3 regions of the Janibacter terrae genome follow, and region 2 is predicted to be linked to each of the others. Evidence: predicted binding sites of a transcription regulator. Region 2 holds the regulator's gene; each other region holds the start of a gene.

Region 1 (5,263 bases), 1.1 Mb from region 2:
CGGCAACACCGTCAAGGTCAACTACCTCGTCAACCTCAAGTCGGGGCTGTGCCCGGAGAACTGCAGCTACTGCTCCCAGGCCCTCGGCTCGCAGGCGCCGATCCTCACGTACTCGTGGCTGTCGACCGACGAGGCCATCGACCAGGCCGCCGCCGGGCTGCGCGGCGGCGCGACCCGCGTGTGCCTGGTCGCCTCCGGGCGCGGCCCCTCGGACCGGGACGTCGACCGGGTCGTCGCGATGACCGAGGCGCTCAAGGAGGCCAACGAGGGCGTCGAGGTGTGCGCCTGCCTCGGACTGCTCAAGGACGGACAGGCCGAGCGGCTGCGCACTGCGGGAGTCGACGCCTACAACCACAACATCAACACCGCCGAGTCCCACCACGACGCCGTCGTCCAGACGCACACCTACGAGGACCGGGTCGACACGATCGGCAGGGCGACGTCCGCCGGCCTCTCCCCCTGCTCCGGGCTCATCGCCGGTCTCGGCGAGAGCGACGAACAGCTCGTCGAGGCGCTCTTCGCGCTGCGGGACCTCGATGTGGACTCGATCCCGGTGAACTTCCTCATGCCCTTCGACGGCACTCCCTTGGCGGACACCTGGGAGCTCACCCCCCTTCGCTGCCTGCGGATCCTCACGATGGCCCGCTTCGTGGCCCCCGACAGGGAGGTGCGGATCGCCGGCGGCCGCGAGATGCACCTGCGGTCGTTGCAGGCGGTCGCGCTGCAGGTGGCCAACTCGATCTTCCTCGGCGACTACCTGACCTCCGAGGGCCAGGCCGCGCAGGCCGACCTCGAGATGCTCGCCGACAACGGCTTCGTCGTCCTCGGCGCCGAGCACGGCACGTCCGGCGCCGGCGCCGACCCGACCATCCGCCGCCGTGGCGCGGGCACCGAGGCCCCGGCGAACGCGTGAGCACGACTGTGGCCCGGCCCGTGGCGGGCCGGGTCCGGGGCGCGGCAGCTAGACGTGCCAGGTCACGCCGGTCGCCGTGATGGTGCAGGCCAGGTCGCGGGCATGGACCCGCGTGTGGTGGCGCTCGCACAGCAGGGCCGCGTTGCCGATGTCGGTGCCCCCTCCCAGGGACCAGTACTGCACGTGGTGGGCGTCGGACCAGTGGGCGGGCATGGTGCACCCGGGGAAGGTGCACCCGCCGTCACGGAGGTACAGGGCGCGCTTCTGGCCCGGGGTGAAGAAGCGTGCCGCGCGGCCCAGCTCCAAGGGTTCGCTGTCGGTGCCCAGCAGGGCCGGGATGATCCCGCCCTCGCAGGCCAGCCGGCGCACCGCGGACGGGGGCAGGACCTGCCCCGTGGCGGTGGACCCGCCGGCATGACCCCCGAAGGCCGTGGTCGGCAGGTCCTGACCACAGGCACCGCAGCGGCCCTGCGCGAGGTGGGCCGTCAGGGCGGCCAGGCTGATCGTGACGACGACCCTGGCCTTGTCGCCGGGGGGCGTTCCCACCGGGGCCGAGACACCCCGCTCGACGACCGCGAGCAACGCGTCGGCGCGACGCCTGGCCGGGGAGCGGTCGTCCGGCTCGCCCTCGGGGCCCTTGACGGGGGCGGACAGCGCGGCGACTGCCGCGTCGATGATCGCGGCGCCCTCCGGGTCCAGGACGAGCTTGTACCGGGTCATGCCGCACGCATCCGTGTGCGAGGTGAGGGAGCGCGACGCCTTGTGCCGCTCGTCGTCCTCACCCAGGTCCTTGTCGGGACGCAGCATCCGGGTGGTCATCGTGATGGCCGCGGCCAGCTTCTTCTCGTCGAGGCCCGAGACCCGCTGCGGGGTGCGTCCGTCCGGGCCCGTGGCGACGAGCCCGTCGCGGGCCTCGCCCAGGAGGAGCCCCAGGTCCGCGTCGAGGAGGTCGCGGTCGGCCACTCGCCGCACACCCTCCTCGAATCGCACCAGCTGGTCGGCCTTGCCCAGCGGCAGGTCTCCCGCCTCGAAGGCCGCCACGACGCCTGCGATCCCGGCGTCACCGGTGGGCTCCGGGGCCATGCCCGCGCTCGGGTCGCTCACCCCGCTGCCAGCCCGCAGGCCGGTCGTCGCCACGCGCACCACCGACGACACGTGCCGGGACTCGGGGCGCGGGGCGTGCCGCCCCTCGCTGACGCCCACCCAGTCGTGGACCGACCACGAGGTCTGCGTCGGCAGCCCCCGGGAGATGCCCTCGCGCACCAGCGCGACCTCGGCCACGGCCAGCAGCTGCCTCGCCCGGCCCAGCGCCGCCAGCCCGTCGGTGACCTCGGCGTCGGGCAGCTGCCACACCCTGTCGACGTCGGTGTCGAGCAACGGGCGCAGCGCGTCCCGCAGGACCGGGTCCGGTCCCGGGTCCGCGTCACGCACCGTCGCCTCTGACATGCATCGATCGTATGTTCGACCACCGACAGCGGTCGGGAGCGTTGGGGTGCTGTGGACGGGCGCTGGGTCGGGTGGGGGTCTGGGGATGGTGGCCCTTCGAGACGGTTGCTGCGCAACCTCCTCAGGGAGCGTGGGTCGGGGTGCGCAACCTCCTCAGGGAGCGTGCCCCCGGGTGGCCCTCAGGGAGCGGGGGCGAGTTCGGGGAAAGGCACCCCGGTGAGCTCCTCCGAGACCTCCCACAGCCGGCGCATCACCTCCGGGTCCCGCGACCCGCGGGAGGAGCCGACCGCCACCGGACGGCCACGGAACTCGCGGAACCCGCTCGGGCCGTAGTACTCGCCGCCGACCGCGGCCGGGTCGGTCGCGGCGCGCAGGATCGGCAGGGCCCCCTTCGCCGCGCTCTGCCCGACGAGCACGTTGCCTGCCGCGACCAGCGGACGGGCCGGGGCGGGCAGGTACCGGGCCAGGGCGGTCCGGGAGAGCCCGGGGTGCGCGGCGAGCGCGATCGTCCCCGCCCCAGCCTCGGACAACCGCCGCTGCAGCTCATGGGTGAAGAGCAGGTTGGCCAGCTTCGAGCGCCCGTAGGCGCCCATCGGGTCGTAGCCCCGCTCGGACTGCAGGTCGTCGACGTCCAGACGACCGCCCCCGAACCGGTGCGCGAGGCTCGACACCGTCACCACGCGCGACCCCGGCGTCACCAGCAGTCGCTCGAGCAGGAGCGCGGTGAGCGCGAAGTGGCCCAGGTGGTTCGTGCCGACCTGCAGCTCGAAACCGTCCGCCGTCACTCCCCGCGGGGTCATCATCACCCCCGCGTTGTTGACGAGCAGGTCGATCCGCTCGTGCCGGTCGCGGACCTCCCGCGCGGCCACGCGCACCGAGTCCAGCGACGACAGGTCCAGGCGCACGACCTGCGCGCGCTCGAGATCGGCGGCGACGGCCTCCCCCTTCGCCGTGTCCCGGCAGGCGAGGACGACGTGCGCGCCCCGCGCGGCGAGCTCACGGGCGGTGACGGCGCCCAGCCCCGAGCTGGCCCCGGTGACCACCACGGTCCGGCCGGTCTGGTCGGGCATGCGGTCGAGGGACCAGGCGTCGCGGGTGCGTGTCATGGGGCCAGCCTGCCAGTCACACTGGACCCGCCCCGTGCGTCAGTGGGCTGAGGCACGGCGACGAGGGGCTCGCGCCGCAGGCGAGGGTCACGGCGGACGCGGCCGCGATCGCCACCGGCACCCCGGAGCGGATCGACGGGCGAAGGGAGATCGCCGTGCTCGATCGAAGGGGGCGTGGTGCGGGGCATCACCTTCCGCGCCGACCTCGAGGTGCTCGGTCGCGTCACCCGGCGGGAGGACCTGCGCCGCCGGCCGGTCACATCCGCGCTCCCCCGGTCGTCACCACCACGAGAGACCCCACCACGAGAGGACCGACGATGAAGAAGCGGTGGCTGCGCCCCCGCAAGGCGCTCGGCTGGTACAACGCGACGAAGCAGACCTTCGCCGAGCTGCCGGAGGACTGACGGGCAGGTCTACGGTGACGCCATGACGAACCCGCAGGGGGCGTCGGGGCACACCGTCCTGCAGCTCCCGGTCCCACCGCTGGAGGCCTGGGTCGTCGAGCGCACCGCCCACCACGACGCCGGGTTCGTCTCCACGGACCCGGCGTTCGGCCACGCGCACATCACGGCGCTGGCCCCCTTCGCCCCGGCGCCGACCCCGCACCAGCTCGCCACGGTCGCCGCGATCGCGGCCCGGACGGCGCCGATCACGGTGCGGCTCGACGAGATCGACCAGTTCCCCGACGGCATCATCCACCTGCGCCCCGAGCCGGACGCCCCGCTGCGCGCCCTCACGGCGGCCCTCGCCACTGCCTTCCCCGCGTTCCCTCCCTACGAAGGGAGGTTCGGTCGCGTCCCCGTCCCGCACCTCACCCTCGACGCGGCCCGCGACGGAGTCTCGATCGCCTCCACCCGACGTTCGCTCGGCCACCTGCTGCCGGCCGCCTGCACGCTCGCCGAGCTGCAGCTGGCCTGGTGGGAGAGCGGCCGCTGCCACGTCGTGGAGCGCTGGGACCTGGAGGGCTTCCCCCCTTCGTCCTGATCTTGTAGTCTATGACTATGAGACTAGAGGTCACCCGAAGAGCGGAGCTGGCCGTGCAGGCCGTCGGGCTGCTCGCCCCGGCCGGCACCCGCCTCAAGGCACCCGAGCTCGCCGAGGCCCTCGGCGCGACCCCGGGGTTCGTCGCCCAGGTGGTCGGCCCGCTCGTCAAGGCCGGGTGGGTGCGCTCCACCCCCGGCCCGACCGGCGGCTACTCGCTCACCGACGACGCGAGCGGGGTGAGCGTGCTCGAGGTCATCGAGGCCATCGACGGCCCGACGACCACCGGGCGGTGCGTGGCCGAGGACCGCGCGTGCACACTCGGCCGCACCTGCGTCCTCCACGAGGCGTGGAGCCGCGCCCGGACCACGCTGACCGACATCCTCGCCGCCACCCCGGCGACCGCACCCCACCCCTGACCACCCGGCACCACCACCACGAAGGGATCTCGCCATGGCCGTCATGACCACCACCACCCTGGGTGACCTCGTCACCGAGGACCCGCGCCGCAGCCGCGTGCTCGAGCAGCTCGGCCTCGACTACTGCTGCAACGGAGACCGCCCCCTCGACGAGGCGGCCCGCGCGGCCGGCCTGGACCCGGCGGACGTCAGCGTGCGCCTCGACCTGCCCGGCGAGCCCCCCGTGATGGTCGCCAAGGACCTCGCGCTGTCGGCGCTCGCGCACGACATCGTCGACACCCACCACGCGTACCTGTGGGAGGAGATGCCGCGCCTCACCGCGCTCGTCGACAAGGTGGTCGGCGTCCACGGCGAGCGCCACCCCGAGCTCGCCCGCGTGCAGGAGACCTACACCCGCG
Region 2 (5,263 bases):
GCCGCTCGTGGTGCTCGGCCTGGTGCTGGCCCGCGTCTCGGGCTCGGCCTTCGAGCGGGCGCGGCTCCTGCGGCGCCGACGCGGCTCGCTCGCGGCCCGCGTCGCCGACACCGTCACCGCCGCCCCCGGCATCGCCGCCGCCGGCGGTGTCGAGCGGGAGCTGCGCGCGATCGACACCTCGGGCTCCCGGGTCGTCGACGCGGCGGTGCACCGGGCCCGCACCTCCGGCCTGCTGCGCGCCTGCGCCCTCGTCGCCCCGCTCGCCGGGTCGGCCGGCGCGGCGACCCTCGGCGCCTTCGGCGTCGTCTCCGCCGCCTCGGTCGCCGTCGCCCTGACGATCGTCGGCATCCTCGCCGGCCCGGTCGCCGACGCCGGCCGCATCGTCGAGTACCGGCAGAACCACAAGGCCGCTCGCCGGATCATCGCGCCCCTGCTCCTGGAGCCCGTCGACGCCCGCCCGGCGCCCGTCTTCGACCCGGACGTCTCCAGCGGTGGTCGGGTCGTCGTGCGCGGCCTGACCGTCGACGGCGTCGCGATGCCCGGACTGCTCGCCGAGCCGGGGGAGCGCATCGTCCTCCGCGGGGGCGCGCCCTGGCACGCCCGCGAGGTCTTCACCGCGCTCGCGCTGCCGGGTCGCGACGGCTGCGTCTCGGTGTGCGTCGACGGCAAGGACCTGGCGCACACCGGCCCCAGGAGCCGCCGTCGGCGCGTCGGCTACGCACCCGTCGGTGGCCGCCTCGAGCGGGGGAGCGTCTCGCGCGCCGTGCGCTACCGCCAGCCCGACCTGGACGAAGGGGAGGGCAGCGCGGCCCTGGCAGCCGTCGGCCTGGCCGACCGGGTGGCGAGCCTGCCGGAAGGTGAGCGGACCCCCCTTCGCCGTGGCGGTGAACCGCTCACGCGCCAGGAGATCGCTCGACTGTGGGTCGCCCGCGCGACCATCGGCGCGCCGGCACTGCTCCTGCTCGAGCACGTCGACGACGACCTGGGTCCGCAGGGTCGGGAGATGCTGCGGGGGATCCTCCAGGACTACCCGGGGGTGGTGATCATGGCCTCCGACCGGCCGGAGGCGCTGCTCAACGACTGGCAGGAGTGGGCGGTGCCGGTCAGCTGACGGCCGAGGGTGTGGCCGCGGCGGCCGAGGCGACGAGCGCCTCGAGGGTCGTCGCGACCGCGGGGACCTTCAGCAGGTCCTCGGTCGTCACGACGTGGATCCGGCGTCGGCTCTTCGGGTCGAGCGGGCGGATGACGACGTCGTCGTTGGACGTCGCCGCGCGGATGAGGTCGGGGATGAGCGCGACACCCAGACCGGCGGCGACGAAGCCCTGGACAGCGACGTAGTCCTCGGTCTCGAAGGCCACCTTGGGCGCGAACCCCGCGTCGTGCGCGATCTTCAGCAGGTGGCCCCGGCAGCGCGCGCAGCCGGCGATCCAGTCCTCATCGGTGAGGTCGGTCATCGAGACCGTCTCCTTGACGGCCAGCGGGTGGTCACGGGGGAGGGCGACCCGGACCTCCTCGTCGATGAGGGGGTGCACGACGAAGCCCTCGAGGTCCTCGCCACGGGCCAGGTCGCTGCCCTCGTAGCTGAAGGCCACCGCGAGGTCGACGTCGCCGGCGCGCAGCGCGGCGATCGACTCGGGCGGCTCCGCCTCGGCGAACTGCACCGACAGGTCCGGGTGCTCGGCCCGCACCGCGGCCAGCGCGCGGGGGACGAGGGTGACCGACGACGAGGGGAAGGCCATGAGCCGCACCCGGCCGGAGCGCAGCCCGGCGATCGCGGCGACCTCCTCCTCGGCGGCGTCGAGCGCCGCGAGGACCGGCGTCGCGTGGCGCGCGAGCACCGCACCGGCCTCGGTGAGCCGCACGGAGCGGCCGACCTTCTCCACGAGGACGGTCCCGGTCCGTTGCTCGAGGCGCTTGACCATCTGGGAGACCGCCGGCTGCGAGTAGCCGAGAGCGAGGGCGGCGGCGGTGAAGCTGCCCTCCTCGGCGATGGCCCGCATCACGCGGAGCCCGGCGGCGTCGATCATGGAGCCATGGTAGGTCGTCCGGCTCGGCCGGTGCCGCTCCCGCTCACCCGAGGGCGCCGAGCACCTCATACTGGTGCGGTGATCGAGGACATCGCCCGGGTGCTGTCGGCCGGTCCGGCCCTCGTGCTCACCGGCGCCGGCATGTCGACCGACTCCGGCATCCCGGACTACCGCGGGCCGGACGGCACACGGCGGGTGTCGCCCATGCACTACTCCGAGTTCGTTGGGAGCAGCGAGGCGCGCCAGCGGTACTGGGCCCGCAGCTATGTCGGCTGGCGGCGGTTCCACGCGGCGCGCCCCAACGACGCCCACCACCTGGTCACCCGGCTGCAGCAGATCGGGGCGGCCGGCCCCGTCATCACGCAGAACGTCGACGGCCTGCACCAGGCGGCCGACACCCGCGACGTCGTCGAGCTGCACGGCAACCTCGTCGAAGCGGTCTGCCTGACCTGCGGCACACGGGTGGACCGGCAGGTCCTCGATGCGCGGATGGCCGCCGCCAACCCCGGCTTCGACGCCGACAGCGACGAGATCCGACCCGACGGCGACGTGCGGCTGGAGTCGGTCGACGTCGGCCGTTTCGTCGCCCCGTGCTGCGAGGAGTGCGGCGCCGACACGCTCAAGCCCGACGTCGTCTTCTTCGGCGGATCGGTCGCCAAGCCGCTCGTGCAGCGCTGCTACGACCTCGTCGACGCCGCGCCGAGCCTGCTCGTGCTGGGCAGCTCGCTGCAGGTGATGTCGGGGCTGCGGTTCGTGCGGCACGCGGCCAAGCGCGGGATCCCGGTCTCGCTGATCACCCGCGGACCCACGCGGGGGGACGACCTCGTCGACCACCGCGTGGACGGGGAGCTGCGGGACTCCCTTCGCTCCCTCGTCGACGCGGTCCTCGAGCTGTCGGTCACAGGCGGCGCAGCACCGCGGTGACCTTGCCGAGGATCGTCGCGTGGTCGCCGTCGATCGGGTCGAAGGCGGGGTTGTGGGGGAGCAGCCACACGTGGCCGTCCTTGCGCTTGAAGGTCTTGACCGTCGCTTCGTTGTCGAGCATGGCCGCGACGATGTCGCCGTTGTCCGCCTGCGGCTGCTGACGCACGACGACCCAGTCGCCGTCGCAGATGGCGGCGTCGATCATCGAGTCGCCGACGACCTTCAGCAGAAACAGCGAGCCCTCGCCGACGATCTGCTTGGGCAGGGGGAAGACGTCGTCGACGACCTCCTCGGCGGTGATCGGGACACCGGCGGCGATCTGGCCGAGGACGGGGACGTAGCTGGCCTCGGGACGCGCGTCGCCGGAGCCGGTCGGGTCGACGACGGCATCGCCGTGGTCGGCGCCGCCCCGCATGGAGGCCAGGTCGGTGACCTCGCCCGCCGGGGCGTCGTGGCCGTCGGGGGAGATGACCTCGATGGCCCGCGGGCGGTTGGGGTCGCGGCGCAGGTAGCCCTTGCGCTCGAGGGAGGAGAGCTGGTGGGCGACGGAGCTGGGGGAGGTGAGGCCGACGAGCTCGCCGATCTCGCGCAGGCTCGGCGGGTAGCCGCGCGTCGCGACGGCATTGCGGATGACCTCGAGGACCTTGCGCTGCCGTGCGGTCAACCCGTCCCCGGTGTCGCGCTCGGGGAGCTGGTGGATGTTGCCCTCGCCCGTGTCCTCGCCCTGTCCGCTCATCGATCGACCCTTCGTCCGTGTCCGCGAGGCACCGTTGTCGGTGGTCGCTGGTCAACTACTCCGTGTCGACGACAGTAGGCCGATCGAACAGGTATTTCAAACATCTGTTCGAGCGTGTCCTTGATTTTCTTCGAACACCCGTGCTAGACATCGTACAGACGTTCTATCGAACACCGGTTCGAGAGAACCGCCACCGCCAGGAGGACCGCATGACCGCTCTCACCGCCGCCCCCGCCCCCCTTCGCGGCGCGCGCCCGGCGCCCTCGCGTCATCTCGTCTCGGTGCCCACGGGCGATGCAGCCCTCGCCCGCCCCGCCACCCGGCTGCGCATGACCCGCCGCGGTCGGCTGGCCGTCACGACCTCGATGCTCCTGGTCGCGAGCGTCGCCGGTGCCGCGATGGCCTTCGGTGGGCCCGCGACCCAGCCCGAGCAGGTCACCGTCCGGTCGGGGCAGACTCTCGGTCAGATCGCCGCCGCCGAGCTGCCCGAGCTGCCGGTCCAGCAGGGCGTCGCCCGCCTCCAGGTGGCCAACGGGCTGTCGACCTCGTACGTGCACGCGGGGCAGACGCTGACCATCCCGACCCCCTGAGTCGCACCTGATCTCCCGGACCCATCGACCCGGGTCCGGGCCGGCCGAGGGCCACCTCCGCAGCACGTGGAGGTGGCCCTCGTGCCGTTCGTCGACGGGTGTGGATCAGGACTTGCGTCACGCGCTCCGGGGGCGTCTAATGGTCACTACATCTAGTGGTTACACCGTTGTCATTCGTCCACATCTAGTGCACAGGATGAGGTCGGTTCTCCACAGAAATCCGGGGTTCGTCCCCACGCCATCCACCGCACCATCCACAGACCAGCCGTTCTTTCGGCCACGACGAAGGGAGTCCGACGTGCACTGCCCGTTCTGCCGCCACAACGACTCCCGCGTCATCGACAGCCGCACCACGGACGACGGCAGCGCCATCCGGCGTCGCCGCCAGTGCCCGGAGTGCAGCCGCCGCTTCACCACCCTCGAGAGCGCGAGCCTCACGGTGACCAAGCGGTCTGGTGCGGCCGAGCCCTTCAGCCGGGCCAAGGTCCTGGCCGGTGTCCGCAAGGCCTGCCAGGGCCGACCGGTCACCGAGGACCAGCTCGCCCTCCTCGCCCAGCGCGTCGAGGAGAGCATCCGGGCGCAGGGCAGCGCCGAGATCGACGCGCACGAGGTGGGCATGGCGATCCTCCCGCCGCTGCGCGAGCTCGACGAGGTCGCCTACCTACGTTTTGCGTCCGTCTACCAGTCCTTCGATTCCCTGGACGACTTCGAGGCGGCCATCACCGCCCTTCGCCGCGAGCACACCGCGGCCACCTGACCCAGCACGAACCCACTCGCACCACCCGAGCAGCACAGCCGTCACCACACGGACCAGGAGAGAGAGCATGACCGAGACCGCCGGCAAGCCCAGCGCCCGTCGCGGGTCCCGCACCAAGGGCCTGACGATCAACCGCATCCACACGACCGAGGGCGTCCACCCCTATGACGAGGTCACGTGGGAGAAGCGCGACGTCGTCCAGCAGAACTGGAAGACCGGCGAGACGATC
Region 3 (5,263 bases), 970 kb from region 2:
GCGCCGCTCCACGCTCGAGGACGTCTTCCTCCACCTCACCGGCCGCACCCTCGTCGACTGATGCTCGGCCGCGTCGGCGCCGTCGCGGGGTACTTCCTCGTCGTCTACCGGCGCACCTGGATGGGCTCGCTCTTCTCGCGCTTCGTCTCGCCGCTGCTCTTCCTGCTCGCGATCGGGCTCGGCCTCGGATCCCTCGTGGACGCGTCGTCCGGGGGAGTGGACGGCGTCTCCTACCTGCTCTTCGTCGCGCCGGGCATGGTCGCGGTGCAGGCGATGATGACGGCGGTCGGTGAGTCGACCTACCCCGTCTACGGGCTCTTCACGTGGAACCGCATGTACCACTCGATGCTCGCCACGCCCCTCACGGTGAGCGACCTGCTCCTCGGGCACCTGACGGTCATCGCCGTGCAGGGTGGCCTCGCTGCGGCGGCCTTCGTCCTCGTCGCCTCGTTCTTCGGCAGCTTCGCGTCCTGGTGGGTCCTGCTCGCGGTGCCCATCGGGGTCCTCGTGACCCTCGCCTTCGCCGTCCCGCTCTTCGGCTTCACCGCCCGGGCGAAGGGGGACTCCTCCTTCAACATCGTCTACCGCCTCGTCATCACCCCGCTCATGCTCTTCTCGGGCGTCTTCTTCCCGGTCGACCGCCTCCCCTTCGTCCTCGAGATCCTGGCCTGGGCTACCCCGCTGTGGCACGGGGTCGAGCTGGTGCGCTCGTCCGCCCACGGGAGCTTCGCCCCCTTCGACCTCGTGCACCTGCTCGTGCTGCTCGCCTTCGTCGCCCTCGGGTGGGTCTACGCCCGGTCCGGCATGACCCGGCGGTTGGTGACATGACGACCGGTGTCCTCACGCCCGGCCTGGCCATGTGGCGCGCCGTCGTGGAGCGCAACGTCGTGACCTTCCGACGGCAGTGGATCGCCTTCGTCACCGGCTTCGCCGAGCCGGTCTTCTACCTCTTCTCGCTCGGCATCGGCGTCGGGTCGCTCGTCCCCTTCGTCATGACCGACGGCGGGACACAGGTCTCCTACGCGGCCTTCGTCGCCCCGGCGATGCTCGCCAGCTCGGCGATGAACGGCGCGGTCATGGACTCGACCTTCAACGTCTTCTTCAAGCTCAGGTACGCGCGGATCTACGACGCGATGCTCGCGACCCCTCTCGGGCCGCGGGACATCGCCGTCGGGGAGGTCGTCTGGAGCCTCGTCCGCGGCGGGGTCTACGCACTCGTCTTCTACCTCGTGGCGCTCGCGGTGGGCGTCGTCGAGTCCTGGTGGTCGGTGCTCGCGGTGCCGGCGGCGGTCTTCATCGGCCTCGCGTTCTCCGCGGTCGGCATGTACGCGACGACCTTCATGCGTTCCTGGGTCGACTTCGACTGGGTCATGCTCGTCATCCAGCCGCTCTTCCTGCTCTCGGCGACCTTCTTCCCGCTCGCGACCTACCCGGGCTGGGCGCAGCCGGTCGTCATGGCTACCCCGCTCTACCACGGCGTCGCGCTCGAGCGCGGCCTCATGCTCGGCGAGGTGGGGTGGGGCCTGCTCTGGCACGTCGCCTACCTGCTCGTGCTGGGCGTGGTCGGCATCTGGGCCACCTCCCGCCGCATCGAGACCCTCCTGCGCGCCTAGGAGCGAAGGGGTCACGCCAGACCGAGCTCCGCGGCCTCCTCCCACAGCTCCTCGCGCACGCGGGGGTGGGCGGCCTGCTCGATGAGCGCCCGGGCCTGGTCCCGCTCGGAGTGGCCGAAGAGCGGGGCGGTGCCCTGCTCGGTGACGATCGCGGTGGCCTGGAAGGAGGTCACCGGCTCGTCGACGAGCGGCACGATCGTGCTGACGTCGGCGCGCGGGTGCCACGAGCGCAGCGCGAGGAAGGCCTGCCCGCCGGGGGAGTGCAGCGCGCCGACGATGAAGTCGGTCTGCCCGCCGAAGCCGCTGTGGATGCGGGCGCCGAGCCGGGAGGCGTTGGCCTGCCCGAAGAGGTCGACCTGGAGCGCCGTGTTGATCGAGGTCATCGAGCGCTGCCGCGCGATGAGCCCGGGGTCGTTGGTGCGCTCGGTGCGGGCCATCTGCACCCGTGGGTTGCCGTCGACCCAGGCGTAGAGCTCGGGGGAGCCGAAGATGAAGGACGTGGTGAGGGGGTGGTCCGGGTCGAGTGCGCCGGCCGCGTCGAGGGCCAGCACGCCGTCGGAGAACATCTCCGTCCACAGCCGCAGCTCGCGGTGCTCGGTGAGCGCGGCGAGCGCCGCGTCGGGGACGGCCCCGATGCCCATCTGCAGGGTGGCGCCGTCGGGGACCATCGCGGCGACGCGGCGGCCGATGGCGCTCGTCTCCTCCCCGAGGGGCGCACCGGCGGTGGGCGAAGGGAGCGGCTCGCTCACCTCGACCGCGAGGTCGACGTGGTCGAGCGGGACCCGCGCGTCACCGTGGGTGTAGGGCATCCGGTCGTTGACCATCGCGACGACGAGCCCGCCGCGCTCGCGGCAGGCCTCGATGGCGCCGGGCAGGAGGTTGACCTCGAGGCCGAGGGAGAGGTGCCCCTCGCGCGGAGGAGCGCAGTGCACGAGGACGCAGTCGACGGGGAGCCGGTCGCGGTAGAGGACCGGGACGAGCGAGAGGCGGCTCGGCACGTACCGCAGCCCGGCGCGGCGCCGCTGCCCGGGCCCGACGAAGCTCGTCTCGAGCGTCACGCCCGCGCGGTCGGGGAGGCCGGCCGGGCCGTTGAGCATGTTGAGCGTGTAGGTCTCGAGGGTCGCGTCGAGCAGGTGCACGAGCGCCCACGGGACGCTGTGGTTGCCGGAGACGACGACCCGCGGGTCGTCGGGCAGGGCGGTCAGGGCGCGGGCGAGGGCCTCGGGGGTGACGGTCTGCACGTCCTCATCCTGTCGTGACGGCGTGTCGGCGCGCCACCTCCCACCCTCGAACACCTGTACGGGTAACGTCGTCCACAGGTGCCCATCCGGCAGCCGCGGTGTCCACAGCCCCACGGCAGCTGCGGACGGTTGTCGGTGGTGGCTCCTAGCGTCTGACCAGACAGCACGAGACGTCCGACTGTGTGGGAACTGGTCGCCGGTGGACGCGCCCGACACGATGACAAGGAAGGTGTGGCATGGCTGAGGTCACCGCCATCGACAGCAAGCTCCACGAGCAGAAGCTCAAGTCCCTCGACAACGTCATGGGGCAGATCGAGAAGGCCCACGGCAAGGGCGCGGTGATGCGCCTGGGCGACGACGTGCGCCCCCCGATCGCGGTCATCCCGACCGGCGCGATCGCCCTGGACGTCGCCCTCGGCATCGGCGGCCTGCCCCGTGGCCGAGTCGTCGAGATCTACGGCCCGGAGTCCTCCGGAAAGACGACGGTCGCCCTGCACGCGGTCGCCAACGCCCAGCGAGGTGGGGGCATCGCGGCGTTCATCGACGCCGAGCACGCCCTCGACCCCGAGTACGCCAAGAAGCTGGGTGTCGACACCGACGCCCTCCTCGTCAGCCAGCCGGACACCGGTGAGCAGGCGCTCGAGATCGCCGACATGCTCATCCGCTCCGGCGCGCTCGACGTCATCGTCATCGACTCCGTCGCGGCGCTCGTGCCCCGCGCCGAGATCGAGGGCGAGATGGGTGACAGCCACGTCGGTCTGCAGGCCCGTCTCATGAGCCAGGCGCTGCGCAAGATCACCGGCGCGCTCAACACCTCCGGCACGACCGCGATCTTCATCAACCAGCTCCGCGAGAAGATCGGCGTCATGTTCGGCTCGCCCGAGACCACCACGGGTGGCAAGGCGCTGAAGTTCTACGCCTCCGTCCGCCTGGACGTGCGCCGCATCGAGACCCTCAAGGACGGCACCGACCCGGTCGGCAACCGCACCCGGGTCAAGGTCGTGAAGAACAAGGTCTCCCCGCCCTTCAAGCAGGCGGAGTTCGACATCCTCTACGGCCAGGGCATCTCCCGCGAGGGCGGCCTGATCGACATGGGCGTCGAGCACGGCTTCGTCCGCAAGGCCGGAGCCTGGTACACGTACGAGGGCGACCAGCTGGGTCAGGGCAAGGAAAATGCCCGCAAGTTCCTCAAGGACAACCCGCAGCTCGGCGAGGAGATCGAGGCCAAGATCAAGACCAAGCTCGGCATCGGGGTCGTTCCCGTCGAGGAGGCCGACGAGCCGGCCGAGGTCCCGGTCGACTTCTGAGCCGCGACATGAGCACTGACGAGGGAGCCGCCGCGCGCACGCTCGAGGGCCTGCGTGCGGCGGTCTCCGCCGTCGAGCGCGGTGCCGCCCCGCCGCCGGACCCCGCGGGCCGGGAGAGCGACTCCGACGCCGACCCGTACGCGGTGGCCCGCGCCGTCGTCCTGCGCCTGCTGACCGGTTCGCCCAAGTCGCGCGCCGAGCTGGAGAAGGCCTTGCGCCGCAAGGGCTGCCCCGACGACGTCGCGGCGGATGTGCTCGATCGCTTCGAGCAGGTGGGCCTCGTCGACGACGAGGCCTACGCCCAGGCCTTCGTGCGCTCCAAGCAGGCCGGTCGCGGTCTGGCGAAGCGCGCGCTCTCCCACGAGCTGCGCAGGAAGGGGGTCGACGACGAGCTCGCCCAGGCGGTGCTCGACGAGGTCGACCCGGAGGACGAGCGGGCCCGCGCCCATGAGCTCGTCGCGAAGAAGCTGCGCTCCATGCACGGCCTGGACCGCACCGTGCAGGCTCGGCGCCTCGCCGGGATGCTCGCCCGCAAGGGCTACGGCAGCGAGGTCGCGCGCCTGGTCATCAACGAGGCGCTCGACGCGCAGCCGGAGCACCAGCGCGACTAGTTCCGCCGGGCGGCCGGCTCATCCACTCGACGAGCAGGTCCGGGTTCGACCCGGCGCCCGGGCCGGGGCCGTCGGCCGCGACGCCGTCGCGGGCCCCGAGGCGGTCGGGGTCGCTCTTGTGCGCCGAGACCTTGAACTTCCCGGTCACCCGGCGCACGGGGATGCGGATCCCGACGACATGGGCCAGCTGCTCGTCCACGTACCCGGGCGGTGCCATGCCCATCCGCCACGGCTCCTCGCGTCCCGCCTCCATGTGGGACGTCAGCCTCGCGACCGCCGTCCGCACCCACCGCGGGTCGTCGTGCACCTCCAGCGGACCCCAGGCGTGGACGGCGACGTAGTTCCACGTCGGCACCGTGCGGTGGTGCTCGGCCTTGCTCGGGTACCAGGTGGGGGAGATGTAGTGGTCCGTGGCGCGGAAGACGGCGAGGGACTCCCCTTCGTGCCGTCCGACCTGCCACACCGGGTTGGCGCGCGCCACGTGCCCGATG

What was found. Region 2 encodes LexA, which represses DNA repair genes until DNA is damaged. Its sites were predicted from a motif close to TCGAACANNTGTTCGA; they were not measured.
Region 1: the regulator LexA is predicted to act here: its motif matches at 2,363-2,378, upstream of V3C34_RS03055 (HNH endonuclease signature motif containing protein).
Region 3: the regulator LexA is predicted to act here: its motif matches at 2,901-2,916, upstream of recA (recombinase RecA).

Annotation. Positions count from the first base shown of each region.
Region 1 covers NZ_CP144167.1:606,421-611,683, reverse strand. The annotation lists gene bioB (biotin synthase BioB) at 1-913, shown strand, start outside; gene V3C34_RS03055 (HNH endonuclease signature motif containing protein) at 962-2,359, opposite strand; gene V3C34_RS03050 (oxidoreductase) at 2,539-3,465, opposite strand; gene V3C34_RS03045 (2'-5' RNA ligase family protein) at 3,892-4,449, shown strand; gene V3C34_RS03040 (RrF2 family transcriptional regulator) at 4,467-4,865, shown strand; gene ric (iron-sulfur cluster repair di-iron protein) at 4,909-5,263, shown strand, end outside.
Region 2 covers NZ_CP144167.1:1,707,589-1,712,851, forward strand. The annotation lists gene V3C34_RS08430 (ABC transporter ATP-binding protein) at 1-1,111, shown strand, start outside; gene V3C34_RS08435 (LysR family transcriptional regulator) at 1,104-2,027, opposite strand; gene V3C34_RS08440 (Sir2 family NAD-dependent protein deacetylase) at 2,106-2,951, shown strand; gene lexA (transcriptional repressor LexA) at 2,926-3,687, opposite strand; gene V3C34_RS08450 (LysM peptidoglycan-binding domain-containing protein) at 3,897-4,277, shown strand; gene nrdR (transcriptional regulator NrdR) at 4,576-5,034, shown strand; gene V3C34_RS08460 (vitamin B12-dependent ribonucleotide reductase) at 5,102-5,263, shown strand, end outside.
Region 3 covers NZ_CP144167.1:2,676,763-2,682,025, reverse strand. The annotation lists gene V3C34_RS13245 (ABC transporter ATP-binding protein) at 1-61, shown strand, start outside; gene V3C34_RS13240 (ABC transporter permease) at 61-828, shown strand; gene V3C34_RS13235 (ABC transporter permease) at 825-1,613, shown strand; gene V3C34_RS13230 (acetyl-CoA hydrolase/transferase family protein) at 1,625-2,854, opposite strand; gene recA (recombinase RecA) at 3,091-4,161, shown strand; gene V3C34_RS13220 (regulatory protein RecX) at 4,170-4,772, shown strand; gene V3C34_RS13215 (FMN-binding negative transcriptional regulator) at 4,729-5,263, opposite strand, start outside.